DNA from 2 places in the Shewanella sp. GD03713 genome. Region 1 is predicted to be linked to the other one. Evidence: predicted binding sites of a transcription regulator. Region 1 holds the regulator's gene; the other holds the start of a gene.

The links. Region 1 encodes LexA, which represses DNA repair genes until DNA is damaged. Its sites were predicted from a motif close to TACTGTATNNNNATACAGTA; they were not measured.
Region 2: a site for LexA is predicted at 3,557-3,576, ahead of recA (recombinase RecA). Genes of this name have one in related genera too.

What each region holds. Positions count from the first base shown of each region.
Region 1 covers NZ_JAOCIW010000001.1:4,637,255-4,648,101, reverse strand. The annotation lists gene coxB (cytochrome c oxidase subunit II) at 1-1,486, opposite strand, end outside; gene N5E87_RS20320 (SulA-like leucine-rich domain-containing protein) at 1,893-2,405, opposite strand; gene lexA (transcriptional repressor LexA) at 2,402-3,022, opposite strand; gene plsB (glycerol-3-phosphate 1-O-acyltransferase PlsB) at 3,184-5,607, shown strand; gene mtr (tryptophan permease) at 5,607-6,863, shown strand; gene N5E87_RS20300 (VOC family protein) at 6,996-7,772, shown strand; gene N5E87_RS20295 (methyl-accepting chemotaxis protein) at 7,886-9,847, opposite strand; gene N5E87_RS20290 (ribonuclease T2) at 10,074-10,847, opposite strand, start outside.
Region 2 covers NZ_JAOCIW010000001.1:1,292,460-1,303,306, forward strand. The annotation lists gene rpoS (RNA polymerase sigma factor RpoS) at 1-576, shown strand, start outside; gene mutS (DNA mismatch repair protein MutS) at 717-3,302, opposite strand; gene recA (recombinase RecA) at 3,685-4,758, shown strand; gene N5E87_RS05730 (regulatory protein RecX) at 4,833-5,243, shown strand; gene alaS (alanine--tRNA ligase) at 5,520-8,144, shown strand; gene N5E87_RS05740 (aspartate kinase) at 8,154-9,410, shown strand; gene csrA (carbon storage regulator CsrA) at 9,529-9,726, shown strand; tRNA gene N5E87_RS05750 (tRNA-Ser) at 9,930-10,021, shown strand; tRNA gene N5E87_RS05755 (tRNA-Arg) at 10,040-10,116, shown strand; tRNA gene N5E87_RS05760 (tRNA-Arg) at 10,145-10,221, shown strand; tRNA gene N5E87_RS05765 (tRNA-Arg) at 10,304-10,380, shown strand; tRNA gene N5E87_RS05770 (tRNA-Arg) at 10,424-10,500, shown strand; tRNA gene N5E87_RS05775 (tRNA-Arg) at 10,545-10,621, shown strand; tRNA gene N5E87_RS05780 (tRNA-Ser) at 10,658-10,749, shown strand; tRNA gene N5E87_RS05785 (tRNA-Arg) at 10,844-10,847, shown strand, end outside.

The sequences.
Region 1 (10,847 bases):
CCCACGCATTGCGCTCATAGGTAATGATGGCGGCAAGCTGTTGTGGCGTGAGTTGTGTGCCAAATGCCTGCATCGCCGTGCCCGGTTTACCGTGCATCACTATGTCGATGTGATTGGCGATCGGACCCGTTGCGATAGCGCTACCAGCAAGGGCGGGGAAGGCGGGAGGCATACCTGCACCCGTTAGCTGGTGGCAGGCGGCGCAAATCGTGGCATAGGTTTTTTCCCCTTCGGCCATTAGTTCATCATGGCTAAGCGTGGGGAGACTCGCGGGGTCGACACTGGCGGTAGGTTCTGTCGCTGGCTTAGGCGCATCGGTGGTTGCGGGGGGCGGAGTCGTTGCTACTGGTTCGCTATTGGTGCCACCGGATTTATGGGCATCAACGTCTTTGGCTTGCACCGCATCACCCGTGTCATTGCCCCACGCATTACGCTCATAGGTAATCACGGCGGCAATTTCTTGGGCCGTTAATTGTTTGCCAAAGGCTTGCATAGCCGTACCTGCTTTACCATTGAGCACGATTTCAAGATGGCCGCTCAGTGGCCCGGTTGCAATGGGGCTGCCTTTGAGGTGTGGGAATACCCCCTGTAAACCTTCACCGTTAGGTTGGTGACAGGCTGCGCAGTGACCGAGGTAAACTTGCTCACCCTGAGCCATCAGCTCTTCTTTAGTCAGTGTTTGCGATAACGCGGCTTGTGCGGCTTGCGCTGCGGCATTGGCGGCTTGTTTTTGTTCTTCAACCCAAGCATCGAACTCGGCTTCGGGTAATGCCTGCACCACTATCGGCATAAAACCATGGTCTTTACCGCAAAGCTCGGCACATTGGCCACGGTAAATACCGGGTTTGTCGATACGGGTCCACGCCTCATTGATAAAACCTGGGTTAGCGTCTTTTTTAACGGCAAAGGCGGGCATCCACCATGAGTGGATAACATCCTCTGAGGTCATCAAGAAACGGATTTTACGATTGACCGGTAATACTAGGGGTTTGTCGACCTCGAGTAAGTAGTGCTCACCCTTAGCTTCACTACCTTCGATTTGAGGTCTTGGGGTTGCGAGAATGCTGTAAAAATCAATATCTTGATCGAAGTAGCTATAATGCCATTTCCATTGAGAGCCAGTGACTTTTACTGTGAGATCGGCATTGCTGGGATCTTCCATGGCAATCAGAGTTTTCGTGGCAGGAATCGCCATTAAGATCAGAATGACAAAAGGAATAATCGTCCACGCGATTTCGACTTTTGTACTCTCATGGAAGTGAGACGCGACCGCGCCCTTTGATTTCCTGTGGTTGATCATGGCATAAATCATCACGCCAAAAACCACTAGGCCTATGGCGCAGCAGATATACAGAATCGTCATGTGCAGGTGATAAACCTTGTCACTGATTTCTGTTACGCCGGGGGTCATGTTGAACCGCATGTCCGCTGCGGCCAACTGTGGGGCGAATAGCACCACGAGTAAACAATACAACCATTGCTTCACAAGACTTCTCCTCTGCCAATTGCGAATAGCAACTACAAAGAAGAGCAACACAGTAAGTCTCAACTCTATGCAAACTCTTCAGTTCCCAAAAAAGCTTCTCTGACTTCAACGTGCGTTGGCGGCTTACTTTTGATTAAGTATTGTTACTGCTGGTATTAGCCACACTGGCACATACTGCTGAATAAACCCATTATTCTCGATTTTTGTGGGCAAGAGATATTCGATAAATCGTCGATATTTTTTGCCTAAACGGGCGATATATTATGCTCGTCTGAATCAAACATACTTGCTGTTTAAAAATTGATCAAGATCACTTCTTTTTCTAATTGTCTGAAAAATTGCCAAAAAAAAGCCCCACATTCACAGGTGAGGCGGCTTTCAAGGCTAAATACGCAGTGCAAAAATTTTAATGAACAGAGCTAAAAAAACTACCTTGGGCAAAGTGAGCGGGTTGCTTGAGTGTCGCGTCCGCAGTCGAGTGATTTACGACACCTTCGAGCACTATTCCCATGGCGCGAGCGCTCTTGGCCACAATTTGCAAACGACGATTGTCGCGGGCATCGAGTGAGTGGATCCAAGTAATTACTGCGCTTGAAGTGCCACTGGTTAAGGCTTTTTCCATGGCCCACAGGGTTTCGACTTCATCTTTCGCATGGACTAAGAGAACTCGGTCCATACGCACGCCAGCGTTGGCCAGTAACTGCTTGTAGCCAATACTCGGAGGGTTGATGAGCACGACCCAGCGGCCTTGTTGGCTCAATTGTGCTAACTGCTTGCTAAGCTGCATCAGCTCTTGGCGCCCTTGGCTCTCGGTGGGCATAGTGATAATAGGCGTATGCTGCCAGTCAGTATCGGTTTCGCGTACCGCATCGAGCCATAAACCGGGGTGACGCGGGGCATTACCTAGTAGTTTGTTCATAGCCAATCTCCATTGCGGATCACCCCTACGGCGAGCCCTTCTATTGTTAGACTTTGGAAACTTAAATCGACTTTAATTGGGGAGTAATCTTCATTCTCTGCATGTAGATAAACGAGATTCCCTTTCTTTTCAAAGCGTTTAACTGTTACATCATCGTCAACGCGAGCAACAACTACTTGGCCATTGCGCGCTTGCTGTACTTTATGAACGGCGAGCAGATCCCCCTCGAGGATACCGATGTTCTTCATACTGTCACCTCTGACACGCAGTAAGAAATCGGCGGCAGGGTGGAACATGCTAGGGTCGACTTGGTAGTACTGTTCGACATGCTCTTGGGCGAGAATAGGTTCGCCCGCAGCCACTTGGCCAATCAGTGGTAAGCCTGATTCGCTGTTATCTTCTTCCTCAACGGGGAGACGGATCCCGCGGGAAGTGCCAGGCATGATCTCGATGCAGCCTTTTTTCGCCAATGCCTTAAGGTGTTCTTCGGCAGCATTTGCACTTTTAAAACCCAAACGGGTGGCGATTTCGGCCCGGGTGGGTGGCATGCCAGTCTCGGCAATATTACGTTTAATCAGCTCTAAAATTTCGGCTTGGCGTGGCGTCAACGGTCTCATGTTCTTTCCTGTTTTTCTATACAGTTACTGTTAGTATATACAGTATTATTCGTAGTGCAAGTATTAACCACTTTTTAACGCGATTGGAGAGTATTAGCGAATGTTCCCTAGAATCTGGTATTCTATGGGGCTAATGAACGTACTTACATTGCATAAGAATAATGCCTAAACAAGACTCTCTTTGGTTGAAATCATTACGCTGGATCCAAAAACACTTAGTGCACACTATTGTTGTGCCGCAGGATCCCTTTGCCGATCTGAATCTGGACGCCTCCAGACCGCTTGCTTATGTAATGAAAACAGAATCCCTGAGTGATATTGCTGCGTTAAGCGAGATCACCACTAAGCTGGGTTTGCCAAGCCCCTACGAGCCGCTCGTGGTAAATGGCGTTGTCGCGCCCCGCGTCGTTTGTCTCGAAGGGCGTAAGCCTTTGTTTGGCGAACGTGCCAGCAATGAGCCATTCCTCGAATGTTTTATGCGTTTGTTGGCTGTCCATAAGGAAAAGCCAGAGTTAGATATTCAGCTGGTGCCTGTGAGTCTGTATTGGGGCCGTACCCCGGGTAAAGAAGACGACACCATGAAGGCGGCTGTGCTTGAGCGCGAGAATCCAACTTGGTTACGTAAGTGCCTGATGATCCTATTTTTAGGCCGCCACAACTTTGTTCAGTTTTCTAATGCGGTATCGCTGCGTTATATGGCCGACGAACACGGCACCGATATGGGGATTGCCCATAAACTGGCGCGGGTGGCGAGAGTGCATTTCCGCCGTCAACGCAAGGTGATGACAGGGCCTGTGTTGCCTAATCGGCAGGCGATGTTCCACTCTCTGTTGAAATCCGAATCCTTACGCAAGGCGATTCAGGAAGAAGCGGCGAGTAAGAAGATTTCCGAAACCCAAGCTCGTGAAACAGCAATTGAATATCTTGATGAAATTGCAGCGAATTATTCCGATAGCCTAGTGCGTATTGCCGAGCGTTTCTTAACTTGGTTATGGAACAAGCTCTACAGCGGTATCAATATCAAAGGTGCCGAGCAAATCCGCCAGCTTCACCATGATGGTCACGAGATTGTGTATGTACCTTGCCATCGCAGCCATATGGATTACCTGCTGTTATCCTACATTTTGTATTACCAAGGCATGGTGCCACCGCATATTGCGGCGGGGATTAACCTAAACTTCTGGCCTGCTGGTCCGCTGTTCCGCCGTGGCGGGGCTTTCTTTATTCGCCGTAGTTTTAACGGCAATAAACTCTATACGGCCGTGTTCCGTGAATACCTCGATCAGTTGTTTGCTAAGGGATATTCGGTGGAGTATTTCTCTGAAGGTGGCCGCTCTCGCACCGGTCGTCTATTGGCGCCGAAAACGGGCATGATTGCCATGACGATCAACAGTGTGCTGCGTGGCATCGAACGCCCTGTCACCTTAGTGCCTGTGTATTTAGGTTATGATCACGTGATGGAAGTGGCGACTTATCACAAAGAGTTGAGTGGTAAGAAGAAACAGAAAGAATCTGTATGGCAAGTCTTTGGTGCTATTCGTAAATTAGGTAATTTTGGCCAAGGTTATGTCAACTTTGGTGAGCCGATTACACTGCAAAACTTCTTGAATGAGACGGCGCCAAACTGGCGCACTGAAGTGGCCGACGATCCCGAACAAAAACCGACTTGGTTAACCCCTGCGGTGAACGTGTTAGCGAATCGTGTGATGACCCGCATTAACGATGCCGCCGCCGCCAGTTCAATCACCTTGACCAGCTTAGTGCTATTGGCGTCGGAGCAAAATGCCCTAGAGCGTTGCTTGCTCGAGCGTCAGTTAGATTTGTACCTGACGCTGCTCAAGCGTGTGCCTTACACTTCGTTTACATCGGTGGCCGAAGGTGATGGCAAGCACTTAGTGCAGCAAGGTTTAGAGCTGAATAAGTTCTCCATCAATGCCGATCCTCTGGGTGAGATAGTATCTATTGACGCGAATCAAGCGATTTCAATGACTTACTATCGTAACAATATCATCCACTTATTTATTATTCCGTCGTTGATTGCTAGCTGCTTAACCAACAATAAGCAGATTTCAAGAGCCCATATCCTAGGGATTGTGAGTGACTTCTATCCGCTACTGAAGGCGGAGTTATTCATGGGTATCAAGGACCTCCCAAGTTATGTGAATCAAGTGCTGGATCTGTTTATTGAGCAGGGTCTAGTGCAGGAAAGCGATACGCTGTCGGTGGTGACCGAGCACACCAGTCAAATGTTGTTGCTGGCCGGAAGCGTTAGCGAAACCTTGCAACGCTATGCGATTATCTTCAATCTGCTGGCCCACAGACCTAAGATGGAGCGTTCGGAGCTGGAGTCTGAAAGCCATCTGCTGGCCCAACGTTTAGGGGCGCTGCATGGAATTACTGCACCAGAATTTTACGACAAGAAACTCTATAACACTTTGAGTGTTAAGCTTAAAGAGTTAGGTTATTTTTCCGAGAAGGAAGATAAATCCGACGTCGAGCGCATTCGCGATCAAGCCAATAGCTTACTTCGAGCCTCAGTGAGACAAACCATAGTAGCGAGCGTGACCGCGGAGCATATCGTTTAATGGCTAACCATATGAATGCGGCGAAGAATAAGCCGGTGGGCAAGTCTTTGCTTGGTGGTGCCATGATTATTGCTGGCACCACAGTCGGGGCGGGGATGTTTTCTTTGCCCGTTGTGGGCGCTGGCATGTGGTTTGGCTACTCGGTACTGATGTTACTCGGTATTTGGTTCTGCATGTTGATGTCGGGGCTGTTACTGCTCGAAACCAACCTGCATTTCGAGCCGGGGGCGAGTTTCGATACCTTGACCAAGGAGACCCTAGGCCAGTTTTGGCGGATCGTGAATGGGGTATCGATTGCCTTCGTGCTCTACATCTTAACCTACGCCTACATCAGTGGCGGCGGCTCGATTGTTAACCATAGCCTACAGGGCATGGGGATTGAGTTACCCCAGAGTGTCGCCGGGTTAGTGTTTGCGGTTGTGCTCGCCTGTATCGTGTTGATCAGCACCAAGGCGGTGGATCGTATTACGACCATAATGCTCGGCGGGATGATCATCACTTTCTTCCTCGCGATTGGTAATTTACTGATCGAGATCGATGTGACTAAGTTGCTTGAACCGGATGGCAATCAAAGCTTTATGCCTTATCTGTGGGCTGCTTTGCCCTTTGGCTTGGCAAGTTTTGGCTACCATGGCAACGTGCCGAGTCTGGTGAAGTACTATGGCAAAGATTCATCGACCATCATCAAAGCGATTTTCGTCGGCACTTTCATCGCACTGATCATTTATGTCTGCTGGTTAGTCGCCACTATGGGCAACATTCCCCGCAGCCAATTTAGTGAGATTATTGCCCAGGGTGGCAATATGGGGGTGTTAGTCGGCGCCTTGTCGAAAGTGATGGAAAGTAGCTGGTTAAACAGCATGTTAACTCTGTTTGCTAACTTGGCTGTGGCGTCTTCTTTCCTTGGCGTGACCTTAGGCTTATTCGATTATTTGGCCGATTTATTCGGGTTTGACGATACGCGCTCGGGGCGGATGAAAACGGCAATCGTCACCTTTGTGCCGCCGACCATATTAGGTTTGCTGTTCCCCGATGGCTTTTTGGTTGCCATTGGTTTCGCAGCCTTAGCGGCAACCGTTTGGGCCGTGATAGTGCCAGCACTGATGGCCTATAAATCGAGACAGCAGTTCCCTAACCATCAAGGTTTTAGAGTCTTTGGTGGCACGCCCTTAATTATCCTTGTGGTGTTATATGGCGTGGTGACAGGGGCTTGTCATCTACTCGCGATGGCGAATTTATTGCCGCAGTTCTCCTAAGTATTTTGCCTACGAATCAAGCCCTCAAATTGAGGGCTTTTTCTTTATATTCATCTTTTTATCGCCAAAACTGGACAGTTGCTCAAACTCCAGCTTAACTCGAACACATTATCTGTTTGATTGGAGTCTGCAATGAGGATTACTCAGTATGCACAGGGACAGGCCTGTTGGGTCGAACTGGCGAGCCATGACTGGCAGGGCGCACAGACGTTTTACCATGCACTATTTGGCTGGAATGCGGTGGAAATGGCGATTCCTAATGGTCATTTCTCGCTGTTCAATCTGGAGGGGGACGATTTAGGGGCCATGTATCAAATCCCTGAGTCGGAACCACAGATCCCCAGCCATTGGCGGATCTATTTTGCGGTTAAGGATATCGAGGCGACGGTTGCCGCCATCCTGGCTGCGGGTGGGCAATTACACATGGGCCCGCATGTGGTGGGTGAAGCGGGCGTGATGGCGCAGGTGAGCGACCCCGAAGGAGCACGCTTTGCCCTGTGGCAAGCAAAAAATCACTCAGGCTCGCGTCGCCAAGGTGAAGAAAATACCCTGTGTTGGGTGGAGCTGGCCTGCCGCGAACCTAGCGCCGAAGCCAGTTTTTACACTCAAGTGTTTCCTTGGACCGCACTTCCTAGCCATGTACCCGGCATCGATTACACCGAGTGGCAAATCGACGGTCAGTCTATGGGAGGCATGATGAAAATGATGCCGGAATGGGGCGAGATCCCCGCCCATTGGATGCCTTATTTTGTGGTGGCGGATTGTGATGCCTTTGCCGCTAAGGCGCAGGGGCTAGGTGCGCAAATATGCGTGCCGCCAAGCGATATCCCCGATGTGGGACGTTTTTCGGTAATTGCCGACGCGCAAGGGGCAACCTTCGCGGTCATCAAGTTAAATGCGCTATCTTAAACTGGCGAGGAGAGATTTCAGCATAAACGACAATAAAACCTAGGTTTATTGAAGTCATACCTAGGTTTTATATGGTCTTATGTCGATGCGCTTATTTCTTTATCCGCTACTGGCTACACCTTAAACTCACTCACTAAACCATCCAGCTGTTGACCTATCCCCAGCAAGCCATTGGCAGAGCTTGCTGCCTGTTTAACCCCCGTCAGAGTGCGGTAGGCGCTGTCATTCACGCTGTTGATCGACATATTAATTTCTTCCACCACGGTAGACTGCTGCTCGGCAGCGTGGGCCATTTGTGAAACCGAGTGGGTGATCGACATGACCATTTCGGTGATAGTCGAGAGGGCCGATTCCACTTGGGTCACTTGCTCGACCGTGCTGTTGGTGGCTTCTCGGCTTTGTCCCATCATGGTCGCCGCTGAGCCCGATCTATCCTGCAGTGTTTGGATGATTTGCTGGATTTGCTTGGTCGATTCTTGCGTTCTGCTGGCAAGTGAACGTACTTCATCGGCAACCACGGCAAAGCCTCGTCCTTGCTCGCCTGCCCGAGCCGCTTCGATGGCCGCGTTGAGCGCCAACAGATTGGTTTGCTCGGCAATGGCGCGGATCACATCCAGCACGGCACCAATCTTATCGCTGTCGTTACGTAACTGTTCTATGGTCGTGGCCGAGGCTTCGACTTTGCTCGCCAGTTCCCTCATCGAATGAGTGGCGCGGGTAACAGTCTCGCGGCCGAGGAGGGCTTGTGCTTTGGCATCTTCTGAGAGCTTATTGGCAGTATCGGCACTGGCGGCAACTTCGACGGCACTGGCGGCCATTTCGGTGATGGCCGAGGCGACGAGTTGGGTTTCATTCTGCTGTGAACTCATGTCTTGAGTTGCACTGTGAGTCACACTGTTTAACTGGGTTGATGCGCTAACCATTTGAACAGTCGTGTCTTTGACTTCGGCCACTAACTGCTGGATCCGCAGCACAAAGCGGTTAAAGTTTTTGGCAAGTTGGGTCAATTCGTCATGGCCGTTTACGGGGAGGCGCTGGGTGAGATCTGCCTCGCCATCGGCGATTTCATTCAGTAGCGCCACCACTTCACGTATGGTGCGCAGCAGGCTTTGGGTCACTATCACGGTAATAAAGGCGGAAAGCAGAATCGCGATCAGCAGGATAATGTTGATAAAGATGATTTTTTGGCTGACTTCCTTGGCGGCGATATCGCCCGCTTCGGAGAGAGACTTCATGGTATTGTCTTGCAGATCTGAGGTTATCTGCGCCATTTCGATGCCGATATTATCGAGTTGCACTATGGCTTGATTGCGGTTGTTAATCGCCTCAAAGACCCCGTTGGCCGCTTGTTCATACTCCCTAAGCAATCCGGCGGCTTGCTTGACTTGTGATTGGTAGCTCAAGTTATCGAGCGCGGCGGCAAGCTCATCCATAGTAGTATGAGTGTTGACGATTTCATCCCGAAAACGCTGTGACTGCTCGGCTTGGTTATCGAGGAGAAACTTGCTGACATAGAGGCGAGCCAAGAGCAGTTCACGCAGATTTTTACCGGCGAAGAAGGCGCCCTGTACATCGCCATCGGTAAAAGATGACTGCATGATCTGGGAGATAATTTTCTCGATTTCGGGCCCGTTAACGTCGAGTATGCCGGTGACTAGCTTGGCTCTTTGCTGCTGATTAGTCACGACTTGGCGATTAAAAATATCCACATACTCTTTTTCATGGGCAATGATCTGCTCAAGCATTTGAGTTCGCTCAGGATTATCTATATGGGCTTTGGCCTTTGCCAATATGTCGCGGGTTTTGCTGTCTTGGGCGCTAAATTCGGCTGCCGTCTCGCTGGAGCCGGTTTTGACATAGGTTTTTACCGTGAGGCGCAGGCGATAAATTTCCTGTAACAGGCTACTGGTGAGATCGCTTTCTGGGGCAAGATCTTCAGTAACGGCGCGCATCCGACTATCAATGTCGGTCAGGGCAAAGTAGCTTAATACCCCTAAAGTGATAAGCATGGCAACGAGAAAGACAGGAACGATTGCAAGCTTTTTAGTGAGCGTTAACTGATTGATAGAAAACATAGTTACCTCAGAGTGAACTTGTCTTCCATGGCTTGGATTAAAGCGCTAGCTCCTGTACTAGGCACGGCTTGTTTGAGTATAGGAGACATATCCTGAGGTAAAGGGACTGCTTAAATGAAGTTTCGTTAATATTGGGCGAGGGCGTTTGGGAGGGATAACCGTTTTTAGCCTCTTGGTTTATAAGCGGTTGCCAGTGGCGATATGCCCCGCCACTGGCTGTATGCGGTTAGTTTGGATTGTCGATAAACAGTGTGGCCGGGCAATTGGTTTTTTTCGCCTTCGGCGCCTTCGCGAGCAGACTCGGCAAAGAGTCGGAGTTGTTGATGACTTGAGGCAGGTTAATGCGGATTTCACTCAAGAGTCCTTTGGCGCAGTCTAGGGTGACTTTAGTGTGCGCACCTTGGCCAAAGCTGGCATCAAAGCTCTGATTTAGCTCCTGTTGAGTCACTTTTTTACCGATTCTTTCATGGATAAATTGTTGCACCCATGCGGAGGCATTCACTTCCTGTGTCAGCTGAGTCGCTAGTAAGAAGTAGTCATTTGGGTCTTGGTTGCGACAGGTGCCATGTTTCCACCATTCATGTCGCTCTAAACAGCTGCCGTAGCGGGCGCTTGGCATCACTTCCTCGAGATTTTTTTGAACGGAGGCATTGAGCGGCACCTCGGGATAATCACAAAAATCACTCGGTTGTTGTTTCACGCTGCTGCAAAAGCCGTAACGGGTGCCACATTGCTGGCGATTCGGCCAGAGGCCATGCAGGCTAAAGTGTTGCCACTGAGGCGCATCACTGTTCTGGCTTAAGGCGCGGCACTCGGGTTTACGGCTGCCATAGAGTTCGCAAAAGGTGCTCTGCCAACTCAGGGCGAGCACATTGGAGTCGTAGTTATCCTCGATTTGGCACACATTGCCTTGGCGCTTCTCTGGCGTGCCACGTTCTTGCGGTTTTTCACTCTTAACTGCCGTGCTCTCGCTAGTGAGGCTTGTTTGCGCGGGCTCGAC
Region 2 (10,847 bases), 3.3 Mb from region 1:
TTCCGTTTCTCAACCTATGCGACTTGGTGGATCAGACAAACGATTGAACGTGCCATCATGAATCAAACCCGCACGATTCGCTTGCCAATCCATGTGGTAAAAGAGCTCAACGTCTATTTACGTACGGCTCGGGAATTAGCGCAAAAACTTGACCACGAACCTACGGCAGAAGAAATTGCCGAGAAACTGCAAGTATCCAGTGTTGACGTCAGCCGTATGCTGAAGCTCAACGAGAAGATCACCTCTGTCGATATCCCCTTAGGTGGCGATAACGACAAGGCGTTACTCGATGTGCTTGCCGATGACGACAACGTAGGCCCTGACTACAAAGTACAAGATGAAGACATTTCAAACTCAGTGGTGAAATGGCTCAACGAACTCAATACCAAGCAAAGAGAAGTGTTAGCGCGCCGCTTTGGCTTATTGGGTTATGAACCCTCAACCCTTGAAGACGTAGGTGCAGAAATTGGCCTCACCCGTGAACGTGTTCGCCAAATTCAAGTAGAAGCCCTTAAACGCCTACGTGATTTGCTGGGCGCTCAAGGCCTCTCTGTAGAGGCCCTATTTAGAAACTAAGGTTTAGAGATTAAGGTTTAGAAACTTTGGCTTGGATAATTAGCCCTAAACCAGTTTAAAAAGTCATAAAAAACGCCCAATATTGAGGGCGTTTTTTTATGCTTTCGCGTTTATGTTATCGCGAGTTTTCACTCTATGTGTTAACTCAAGCGTTTTAGCTCGTAGAGTAAATCCAGCGCCTGTTTTGGGGTCAGGTTATCGGGATTGATGGCTTTTAATTTGCTGACTGCGGGATTCTCCACCGGCTCAGGCAGAGCGAGCAGTGTTTGGATCGGTGCCCTAGTGCCGTGAACATTAGCACCTTCCACTTGATAATCGCGGCTCTCAAGTTGATGTAACTTGTGTTTTGCCGCCTTAATCACCCGAGCTGGCACCCCGGCAAGGGCCGCAACCTGCAAACCATAACTCTTACTGGCTGCACCTTCTTGCACTGCATGCATAAAGGCGATGGTGTCTTCGTGTTCAATCGCATCGAGGTGCACGTTATAAACGCCAGCCATAATTTCCGGTAATTGCGTTAACTCGAAATAATGGGTCGCAAACAGCGTCATTGCACCGACTTGCTGTGCTAAATATTCAGCCGCAGACCAAGCTAATGACAGGCCATCGTAGGTTGAGGTGCCACGGCCAATTTCATCCATCAAGACTAAACTTTGCGCGGTTGCATTATGGAGAATATTTGCCGTTTCAGTCATTTCCACCATAAAGGTTGAGCGACCAGAGGCGAGATCGTCTGAGGCGCCAATCCGAGTAAAAATCCGATCGATAGGGCCAATGATGGCGCGATCAGCTGGCACAAAGCAGCCAATATGTGCCATTAGGGTGATAAGCGCCACTTGGCGCATGTAGGTCGATTTACCGCCCATGTTTGGACCTGTAACAATCAACATCCGGCGTTGATTGTGTAGGGTGACAGGGTTGGCGATAAAAGGCGTTTGACTCACACGTTCAACCACTGGATGGCGACCCGCTTCGATTTTTACGCCGATTTCGCTGCTCAGTTCTGGGCAGGTATACCCTAAAGTTTCGGCACGTTCGGCAAAGTTACTCAGCACATCGAGCTCAGCTGCCGCTCTGGCGAAGGCTTGTAGTTCATGCAACTTGGGGAGGATTAAATCAAACAATTCGTCCCATAGTTGTTTTTCAAGGGCGAGCGCCTTACCTTGGCTCGACAGCACTTTTTCTTCGTATTCCTTAAGTTCGGGCGTGATGTAACGCTCCATATTCTTAAGGGTTTGACGACGCTGGTAATTTAACGGCACTTGCTGCGATTGCAGGCGACTGACTTCGATGTAGTAGCCATGCACTCGGTTGTAGCCAACCTTCAACGTGGCAATGCCGGTACGCTCTTTTTCCCGCGCCTCGAGCTGAACTAGATAATCAGTGGCTCCTTCACTTAAGCCTCGCCATTCATCTAACTCGGCATTGTAGCCTTCACGGATCACGCCGCCATCACGGATAAGCATCGGCGGGTTATCGACAATGGCGTGCTCAAGCAGTTGTTGCTCTTCGGGAAACTCACCTAAAAGTTGGCCTAGTTTCACCGTATGGGGCGCACTTAACTGCGCGAGTGATTGCTGCAACTGAGGCAATAGGTTTAATGCTTGGCGTAGGCGGGCAAAATCCCTTGGACGAGCGGTGCGAAGCGCCAGCCTTGCCATGATACGTTCGATATCGCCTAGGGCTTTAAGCTGCTCATGCAATGACTCATGGGCAGTGGTCTCGAGTAATTCATTTACGGCCGTTTGGCGAGCAAAAATCAGGGCATGGTCTCTTAGCGGCTGATGGATCCAGCGTTGCAACATCCGGCTGCCCATGGCTGTGGCGGTATTGTCGAGCACGGCTGCTAAGGTGTTATCTCGACCACCACTCAAATTTTGTGTCAGTTCGAGGTTACGGCGCGTTGCCGCATCCAAGACAATCGTATCGGTTTGATTGAAACGGGTAATTGCATTGATATGGGGCAGGGCGGTGCGTTGGGTGTCTTTCACATATTGCATTAAGCAGCCAGCCGCTTGTAGCGAAAGCCTTGCATCGGTAATCCCAAAGCCGTGCAAATCCTTAGTGCCAAATTGTGCCAGCAGCAGTTTAATGCTGGTATCGTAATCAAACTCCCACTCGGGGCGGCGACGCTTGCCTTTAAAATGGTGCAATAGCTCCATCGCGCCAAAATCTTCGCTATAGAGAATTTCGACCGGATTGGTACGTTGCAGCTCGGCCTCGAGGGACTCTTTTGTCTCTAATTCGGCAATCACGAAACGGCCGGAAGACACATCGAGGGTCGCGTAGCCAAAACCAACTTTACCTTGGTAAACCGCGGCTAACAGATTGTCTTGCCTCTCCTGCAATAGCGCTTCATCGGTCAAAGTACCTGGGGTGACGATACGCACCACTTTTCGCTCAACTGGGCCCTTTGAGGTAGCAGGATCGCCAATCTGCTCACAGATCGCGACCGATTGACCAATTTGAACCAATTTGGCCAGATAGCCTTCAACTGCATGGTAAGGGATACCCGCCATCGGGATCGGGTCTCCGCCACTTTTGCCGCGAGCTGTAAGGGAAATGCCCAATAATTCAGAGGCGCGTTTTGCGTCATCATAGAAGAGTTCATAGAAGTCACCCATACGATAAAACAGCAGCATGTCGTGATGCTCTGCTTTCATGGTCAAATATTGACGCATCATAGGGGTATGTTTTTCTAAATCATCGGTATCTATAGGATTCATTAAATCGTTTTCGTCCGTTATGCCGGCCCAAAGCGGGGAAATAAGTCGTACAGTAATGGGATAAAAAATCAGTGGATGTGCACTATTACTGTCTAAAATAAATTGACGCCAATCTTAGCAATAATTTTCTGAAAATTGACCCTTAAACCATGGATATTCACTGATATCCTGACAAATCTGCAGCACGAGTCGGTAAAAGCTTGTCTCAACGGGAAAATTTTCTGACTGAAAAATAAATCATTCACAGGTCTTGATACTGTATGATTGTACAGTATACTAGTCAGCAGATTATGACAAAGAGCCTCGCTTTTTGTATTACCCGCTTTATTAAATTGAATATCACTTTTGACAGTACTGATACTGTCTAGATGAGGGAACAGGAATGAAGGTCGATCCAAACAAAGAGAAAGCACTTGCTGCGGTATTGAGCCAAATTGAAAAGCAATTTGGTAAAGGCTCCATCATGAAGCTGGGCGAAGACCGCTCTATGGATGTTGAGACTATTTCTACTGGTTCACTTTCCCTTGACGTCGCCTTAGGTGCTGGCGGTTTACCAATGGGACGTATCGTTGAGATTTATGGTCCAGAATCATCAGGTAAAACGACGCTGACATTAGAAGTGATTGCTGCCGCTCAGCGCGAAGGTAAAACCTGTGCCTTTATCGACGCCGAGCACGCGCTAGACCCTATCTATGCTAAAAAGTTAGGCGTTGATATCGATAACTTACTGTGTTCACAACCCGATACCGGTGAACAAGCCCTTGAGATCTGTGATGCGTTAACCCGTTCTGGTGCGGTAGATGTGATCATCGTTGACTCGGTTGCGGCATTAACACCCAAAGCGGAAATTGAAGGTGAAATTGGTGACTCACACATGGGCTTAGCGGCGCGTATGATGAGCCAAGCGATGCGTAAGTTAGCGGGTAACCTCAAGCAATCGAATACACTGTTAATCTTCATCAACCAAATTCGTATGAAGATTGGTGTGATGTTTGGTAACCCAGAAACCACAACGGGCGGTAACGCGCTGAAGTTCTACGCCTCTGTTCGTCTCGATATTCGCCGTACAGGTGCAATCAAAGAAGGCGATGAAGTGGTAGGTAACGAGACGCGCGTTAAAGTGGTTAAAAACAAAGTTGCTGCGCCGTTTAAGCAAGCTGAGTTCCAAATTCTTTACGGTCAAGGTATCAACCGTACCGGTGAATTAGTCGATTTAGGTGTGGCTCATAAACTGATCGAAAAAGCCGGTGCATGGTACAGCTACAAGGGTGACAAGATTGGTCAGGGCCGTGCAAATGCCGGTAAATATCTGACTGAAAATCCAGAAATTGCTGCTGAAATCGATAAAACACTGCGTGAGTTATTGCTGAGTAACCCAAGTGCTATGTCTTCATCTTCTTCTGATGATGAAAATAGCGAAGGCAATGTTGATTTCGAAACAGGCGAAGTATTCTGAGCCAGTCAGCCCGTCAAATCGCGGTCGCGCTGTTAGCGCGCCGCGACTATTCCCGCCAAGAAATCCGCTCCAAACTGCTCGAGAAAGGCTTTGAAATCGTTGATATCGATCCCGTGCTCGATGATTGTGAAGCATCGGGTTTTATCAATGATAAGCGCTATGCCGAGCTTCTCGTTCGCAGCCATATTGCCCGTGGTCATGGGCCTATCCGTATTCGCCAAGCCATTGCCCAAAAGGGGCTTTCAAAGGATTGTATCGAAGCCGCGTTATCTGCAAATGATCATGATTGGTTTGAGCTAGCAAAAGCTAAAGCCATCAAAAAATATGCTATCCCAAAAGTCACCGAGGTCAAAGGCTCACAATCCCGCGAGCTGCTGGCGAAAGAAAAAGCCAAACGGGTGCGGTTTTTACTGAGCCAAGGCTTTAATTACGAACAAGTCTCCTACGCCTTAGATTACGACCCTTTGGAAGACCATGATGACTAACGTCATGGCATAAACTCGCAGCTCTAGGCTAGTGCTTGTCGTTGTCTTTTGCGTTCGGCAGCGGTGCGGGTTCGCCTCATCGACTCTTCTTTACCGCTTGGCTTTTGTGATAAGCAATGTCTTAGCGGCAAACTCACCGAAAATATGAGATTCCTAAGCCTATATCGCTATTCAAGGCTGGTCGTCTTTCCTCAGTCTGCTTATAATGCTGGGCAAATAGAAATACGGCTACCTTATGGTGTAGCTGGTCATGCTTACCCAATTCAGGACGATTTCATGTATCAAACGACAGCAGCGCTTAGAAGTGCTTTCCTCGAATTTTTCCGCAGCAATGGTCACCAAGTTGTGGACAGTAGTTCTCTTGTACCAGGCAACGATCCCACGCTTTTATTCACCAACGCCGGTATGAACCAGTTCAAGGACGTGTTTCTTGGCATGGACAAACGTAGCTATACACGTGCGACCACTGCCCAACGCTGCGTCCGTGCGGGTGGTAAACACAACGATTTAGATAACGTTGGTTACACCGCGCGTCACCATACTTTCTTCGAAATGCTGGGTAACTTCAGCTTTGGTGATTATTTCAAAGAAGATGCGATTCGTTTTGGTTGGACATTCCTGACTGAAGTCTTGAAGCTACCAAAGGAACGTCTGTGTGTGACTGTTTACCAAACAGACGATGAAGCCTTTGAAATTTGGAATAAAAAGATTGGTGTTGCCGCTGAAAACATCATTCGCATCGGCGATAACAAGGGTGCGCCATACGCTTCAGATAACTTCTGGCAAATGGGTGACACAGGTCCTTGTGGTCCTTGTACCGAAATTTTCTACGATCACGGCGATCATATTTGGGGCGGACGTCCTGGTAGCCCAGAAGAAGATGGCGACCGTTTCATCGAAATCTGGAACATAGTATTCATGCAATACAATCGCCAGGCCTCTGGTGAAATGTTGCCGCTGCCAAAACCTTCCGTCGATACCGGTATGGGGATTGAGCGTATCGCTGCGATTATGCAGGGCGTGCATTCAAACTACGAAATCGATATTTTCCGCGCCTTGATTGCTAAAGCGGCTGAAATCATCGGCGTGACTGACTTATCTAACAAGTCGCTGCGTGTTATTGCCGATCATATTCGTTCATGTGCCTTCTTAGTTGCCGATGGTGTGATGCCATCGAACGAAGGTCGTGGTTATGTACTGCGTCGTATTATTCGCCGCGCCGTGCGTCACGGTAACAAGTTAGGGGCAACTGAAGCCTTCTTCTACAAGTTAGTTCCGACGCTAATCGAAGTGATGGGCGATGCCGCTAAAGGTCTTGCCGATACCCAAGTGATTGTTGAAAAAGCCCTTAAAGCGGAAGAGGAGCAGTTTGCCCGTACGCTTGAGCGTGGTTTAGGTATTCTGGATAGCGCATTAAACGAATTGCAGGGCGATACCTTAGACGGTGAAACTGTCTTCAAACTGTACGATACCTATGGCTTCCCAGTGGATTTAACCGCCGACGTATGCCGTGAGCGCAACATTATCGTCGATGAAGCAGGTTTCGAAGCGGCGATGGCTGAACAACGTAGCCGCGCGCAAGCCGCGGGTAACTTCGGCGCCGATTACAACGCGGCACTGAAAATTGATGCTGAAACTGCATTCTGTGGTTACTCAGAACTCACAGGCAATGCCAAAGTCACAGCACTTTACCTAAACGGTGAGTCAGTTCCTGCAATCAATGCGGGTGATGATGCCGTAGTCGTGCTCGATGTGACGCCTTTCTATGCAGAATCGGGCGGCCAAGTGGGTGACAAGGGCGTATTAGTGGCTCAAGGTATTGAGTTTGCTGTTAGCGATACGCAAAAGTTTGGTCAAGCTTCAGGTCACAAAGGTACGTTAACGGCTGGCAGCTTGAGCGTTGGCCAAATACTTGAAGCAAAAGTGGATAAGAAACTGCGACACCGTACTCAGTTAAACCACTCTGTGACTCACTTATTACACGCCGCACTGCGTCAAGTGTTGGGCACTCACGTAACTCAAAAAGGTTCGTTAGTTGACCCTGAGCGTTTACGTTTCGACTTCTCTCATTTCGAAGCGGTCAAACCTGCTGAATTGAAACAGGTTGAAGAGTTAGTTAACACCCAAATTCGCCGTAACCATGAGCTGAAAGTCGCTGAAATGGCGATTGATGAAGCCAAAGAAAAAGGCGCTATGGCGCTCTTTGGTGAGAAGTACGATGCACAAGTGCGTGTCGTCACTATGGGCGATTTCTCTATCGAGCTGTGTGGTGGTACTCACGTTGGCCGTACCGGTGACATTGGTCTGTTCAAAATTACTTCTGAAGGTGGTATCGCTGCGGGCGTTCGCCGTATCGAAGCGGTAACCGGCGCAGCGGCGATGGCCTATGTGGCACAGCAACAAGCGCAACTTGAAGAAGCAGCAGCACTGCTTAAAGGCGATACTCAATCTGTTGTGGCTAAGCTGAAAGCACAACTGGATAAAATGAAGCAACTTGAAAAAGACATGCAGCAACTGAAAGATAAGTTAGCTGCGGCAGCGAGTGCGGATTTAGCCGGTGATGCGGTTGTGGTTAATGGCGTAAATGTGCTGATTAAGAAACTTGAAGGCGTTGAAGCAGGTGCACTGCGTGGCCTGCAAGATGAGTTAAAGCAAAAGCTGAAATCTGCCGTTATCCTGCTCGGTGTGGCTCAAGAAGGTAAAGTGAACCTTATCGCGGGCGTGAGCAATGACTTAGTCGCTAAAGTGAAGGCCGGTGAACTGGTTGCTATGGTTGCTGCACAGGTGGGTGGTAAAGGCGGTGGTCGCCCTGATATGGCCCAAGCGGGTGGTAGCCAGCCAGAAAATCTGGATGCGGCACTGTCTCAAGTATTACCTTGGATTACTGAGCGTTTAGCTTAAGAGGTTGCTGTGCTCGAAAAACGAAAGCTTAGTGGTAGCAAGCTTTTTGTGAAGAAGTTTGGTGGCACTTCGGTGGGTTCGATTGAACGCATCGAAGTGGTTGCCGAGCAAATTGCAAAGTCCGCTCACAATGGTGAGCTGCAGGTCTTGGTGCTTTCTGCGATGGCAGGGGAGACCAACAGACTATTTGCGCTTGCGGCGCAAATCGATCCCCGCGCGAGTGCGCGGGAACTCGATATGCTGGTATCGACGGGAGAGCAAATCAGTATTGCGTTAATGGCGATGGCGTTACAACGTCGCGGCATAAACGCGAGATCCCTGACTGGCGATCAAGTCCAAATTCATACAAACAGTCAGTTTGGTCGGGCGAGTATTGAGTGTGTCGATACGGCATACTTAACCTCTTTGCTAAACGATGGCATTGTGCCGATTGTGGCTGGTTTTCAAGGTATTGATCCCAATGGTGATGTAACAACCCTAGGGCGCGGTGGTTCTGATACTACGGCAGTGGCACTCGCTGCGGCGTTAAAAGCCGATGAATGCCAAATCTTTACCGATGTACCCGGTGTATTTACGACCGATCCGAATATCGATAGTAGTGCCAGACGCCTCGATGTGATTGGTTTTGATGTGATGCTAGAAATGGCAAAACTCGGCGCCAAGGTGTTGCATCCCGACTCGGTTGAATACGCACAACGTTTTAAAGTGCCACTGCGTGTATTGTCGAGCTTTGAGGCTGGCCATGGGACATTGATCCAATTTGGTGATGAATCAGAGCTGGCGATGGCCGCATCCGTGCAAGGTATTGCAATTAATAAGGCGCTCGCGACCTTAACCATCGAGGGTTTATTTACTAGCAGTGAGCATTATCAAGCCCTATTAGCCTGCTTGGCACGGCTTGAGATTGATGTTGAGTTTATTACCCCGCTCAAGCTCAATGAAACCTCAGCAGCCGAATGTGTCAGTTTTATGCTGGCCGAAGCCAAGGTCGATATTTTATTGCATGAGCTAGAGCTTTTAAGCGAAAGTCTTGATCTAGGCCAATTGATTGTTGAGCGTCAACGTGCAAAAGTGTCTTTAGTTGGCAAAGGTTTACAGGCAAAAGTTGGATTATTGACTAAGATGTTAGATGTATTGGGTAATGAAACAATCCATGCTAAGTTACTTTCGACATCGGAGAGTAAATTGTCAACTGTGATCGATGAAAGGGACTTACACAAGGCGGTTCGAGCGTTGCATCACGCCTTCGAGCTAAATAAGGTGTAATTAAATAACTGTTTGAGTATTGAATACTATTAATTTGTACTCAGCTGACCCTATAATATGCCCATCTACCGGATGAGTGCCGTGTGTAAGCTGAATTAAGACATAAAGGAGCTATCGAATGCTGATTTTGACTCGTCGTGTTGGCGAAACACTGATGATTGGTGATGAAGTCACAGTTACAGTGCTAGGGGTAAAAGGCAATCAAGTGCGTATTGGTGTTAATGCACCGAAAGAGGTTTCTGTCCACCGTGAAGAAATCTATCAACGCATTCAATCTGAAAAATCAGGTACACCTTCAGAAGGTGGTAACTTTTAATACGGCGCTTAGGCGAGTATTAGCGACATAGAAGAGTCAGTTTTTTAACTGGCTTTTTTATTTTTTGAACCGAAAGATTGGCGCAAATCAACACATTGGATGGATATAACAGCAATGTGATTAAAAACGCTTCAAACAGAAGTTGTTTCAGAAAAAGGGTTTGACTTATTTTCGTCAAACAGTAATATGTGCGCCAAGAAAACGGAGAGGTGGCCGAGTGGCCGAAGGCGCTCCCCTGCTAAGGGAGTATGGGCTTTATCTCCCATCGAGGGTTCGAATCCCTCCTTCTCCGCCATTTCTTACCGATAAAATTGCGCGTGTAGCTCAGCTGGATAGAGTACCTGGCTACGAACCAGGCGGTCGGAGGTTCGAATCCTTCCACGCGCACCATTTTATTGAAGCAAGATAGATACAAGTCGCGCATGTAGCTCAGCTGGATAGAGTACCTGGCTACGAACCAGGCGGTCGGAGGTTCGACTCCTTCCATGCGCACCATCTCTGCATTAGTTATGTTTAACTCATCAGGTTTGAATTTCAGACGAAATTTTGTAATTAGTGCTTCAAGTAAGTGTTTTAAGCGCGTGTAGCTCAGCTGGATAGAGTACCTGGCTACGAACCAGGCGGTCGGAGGTTCGAATCCTTCCACGCGCACCATATTCAATCTCAATGCGAATGTGTTGAGATAACAGTTAAAAATGCGCATGTAGCTCAGCTGGATAGAGTACCTGGCTACGAACCAGGCGGTCGGAGGTTCGACTCCTTCCATGCGCACCAATTCGCCGACAGAGCTTTAGCTTTGTTAGCAAAACGCAAAAATCGCGCGTGTAGCTCAGCTGGATAGAGTACCTGGCTACGAACCAGGCGGTCGGAGGTTCGAATCCTTCCACGCGCACCATTTTAGTAAGCATTAGCTTACAAATGCAGATTTTTCGGAGAGGTGGCCGAGTGGCCGAAGGCGCTCCCCTGCTAAGGGAGTATGGGCTTTATCTCCCATCGAGGGTTCGAATCCCTCCTTCTCCGCCATTCTATTCCTAGTGAATAGATTTAATTTGCGAGACTTAAGTGCTTCTTCTAGACTCAAGTCTATCGGTAAGGTGGCAACTTACCCAGTATTTAAGCGC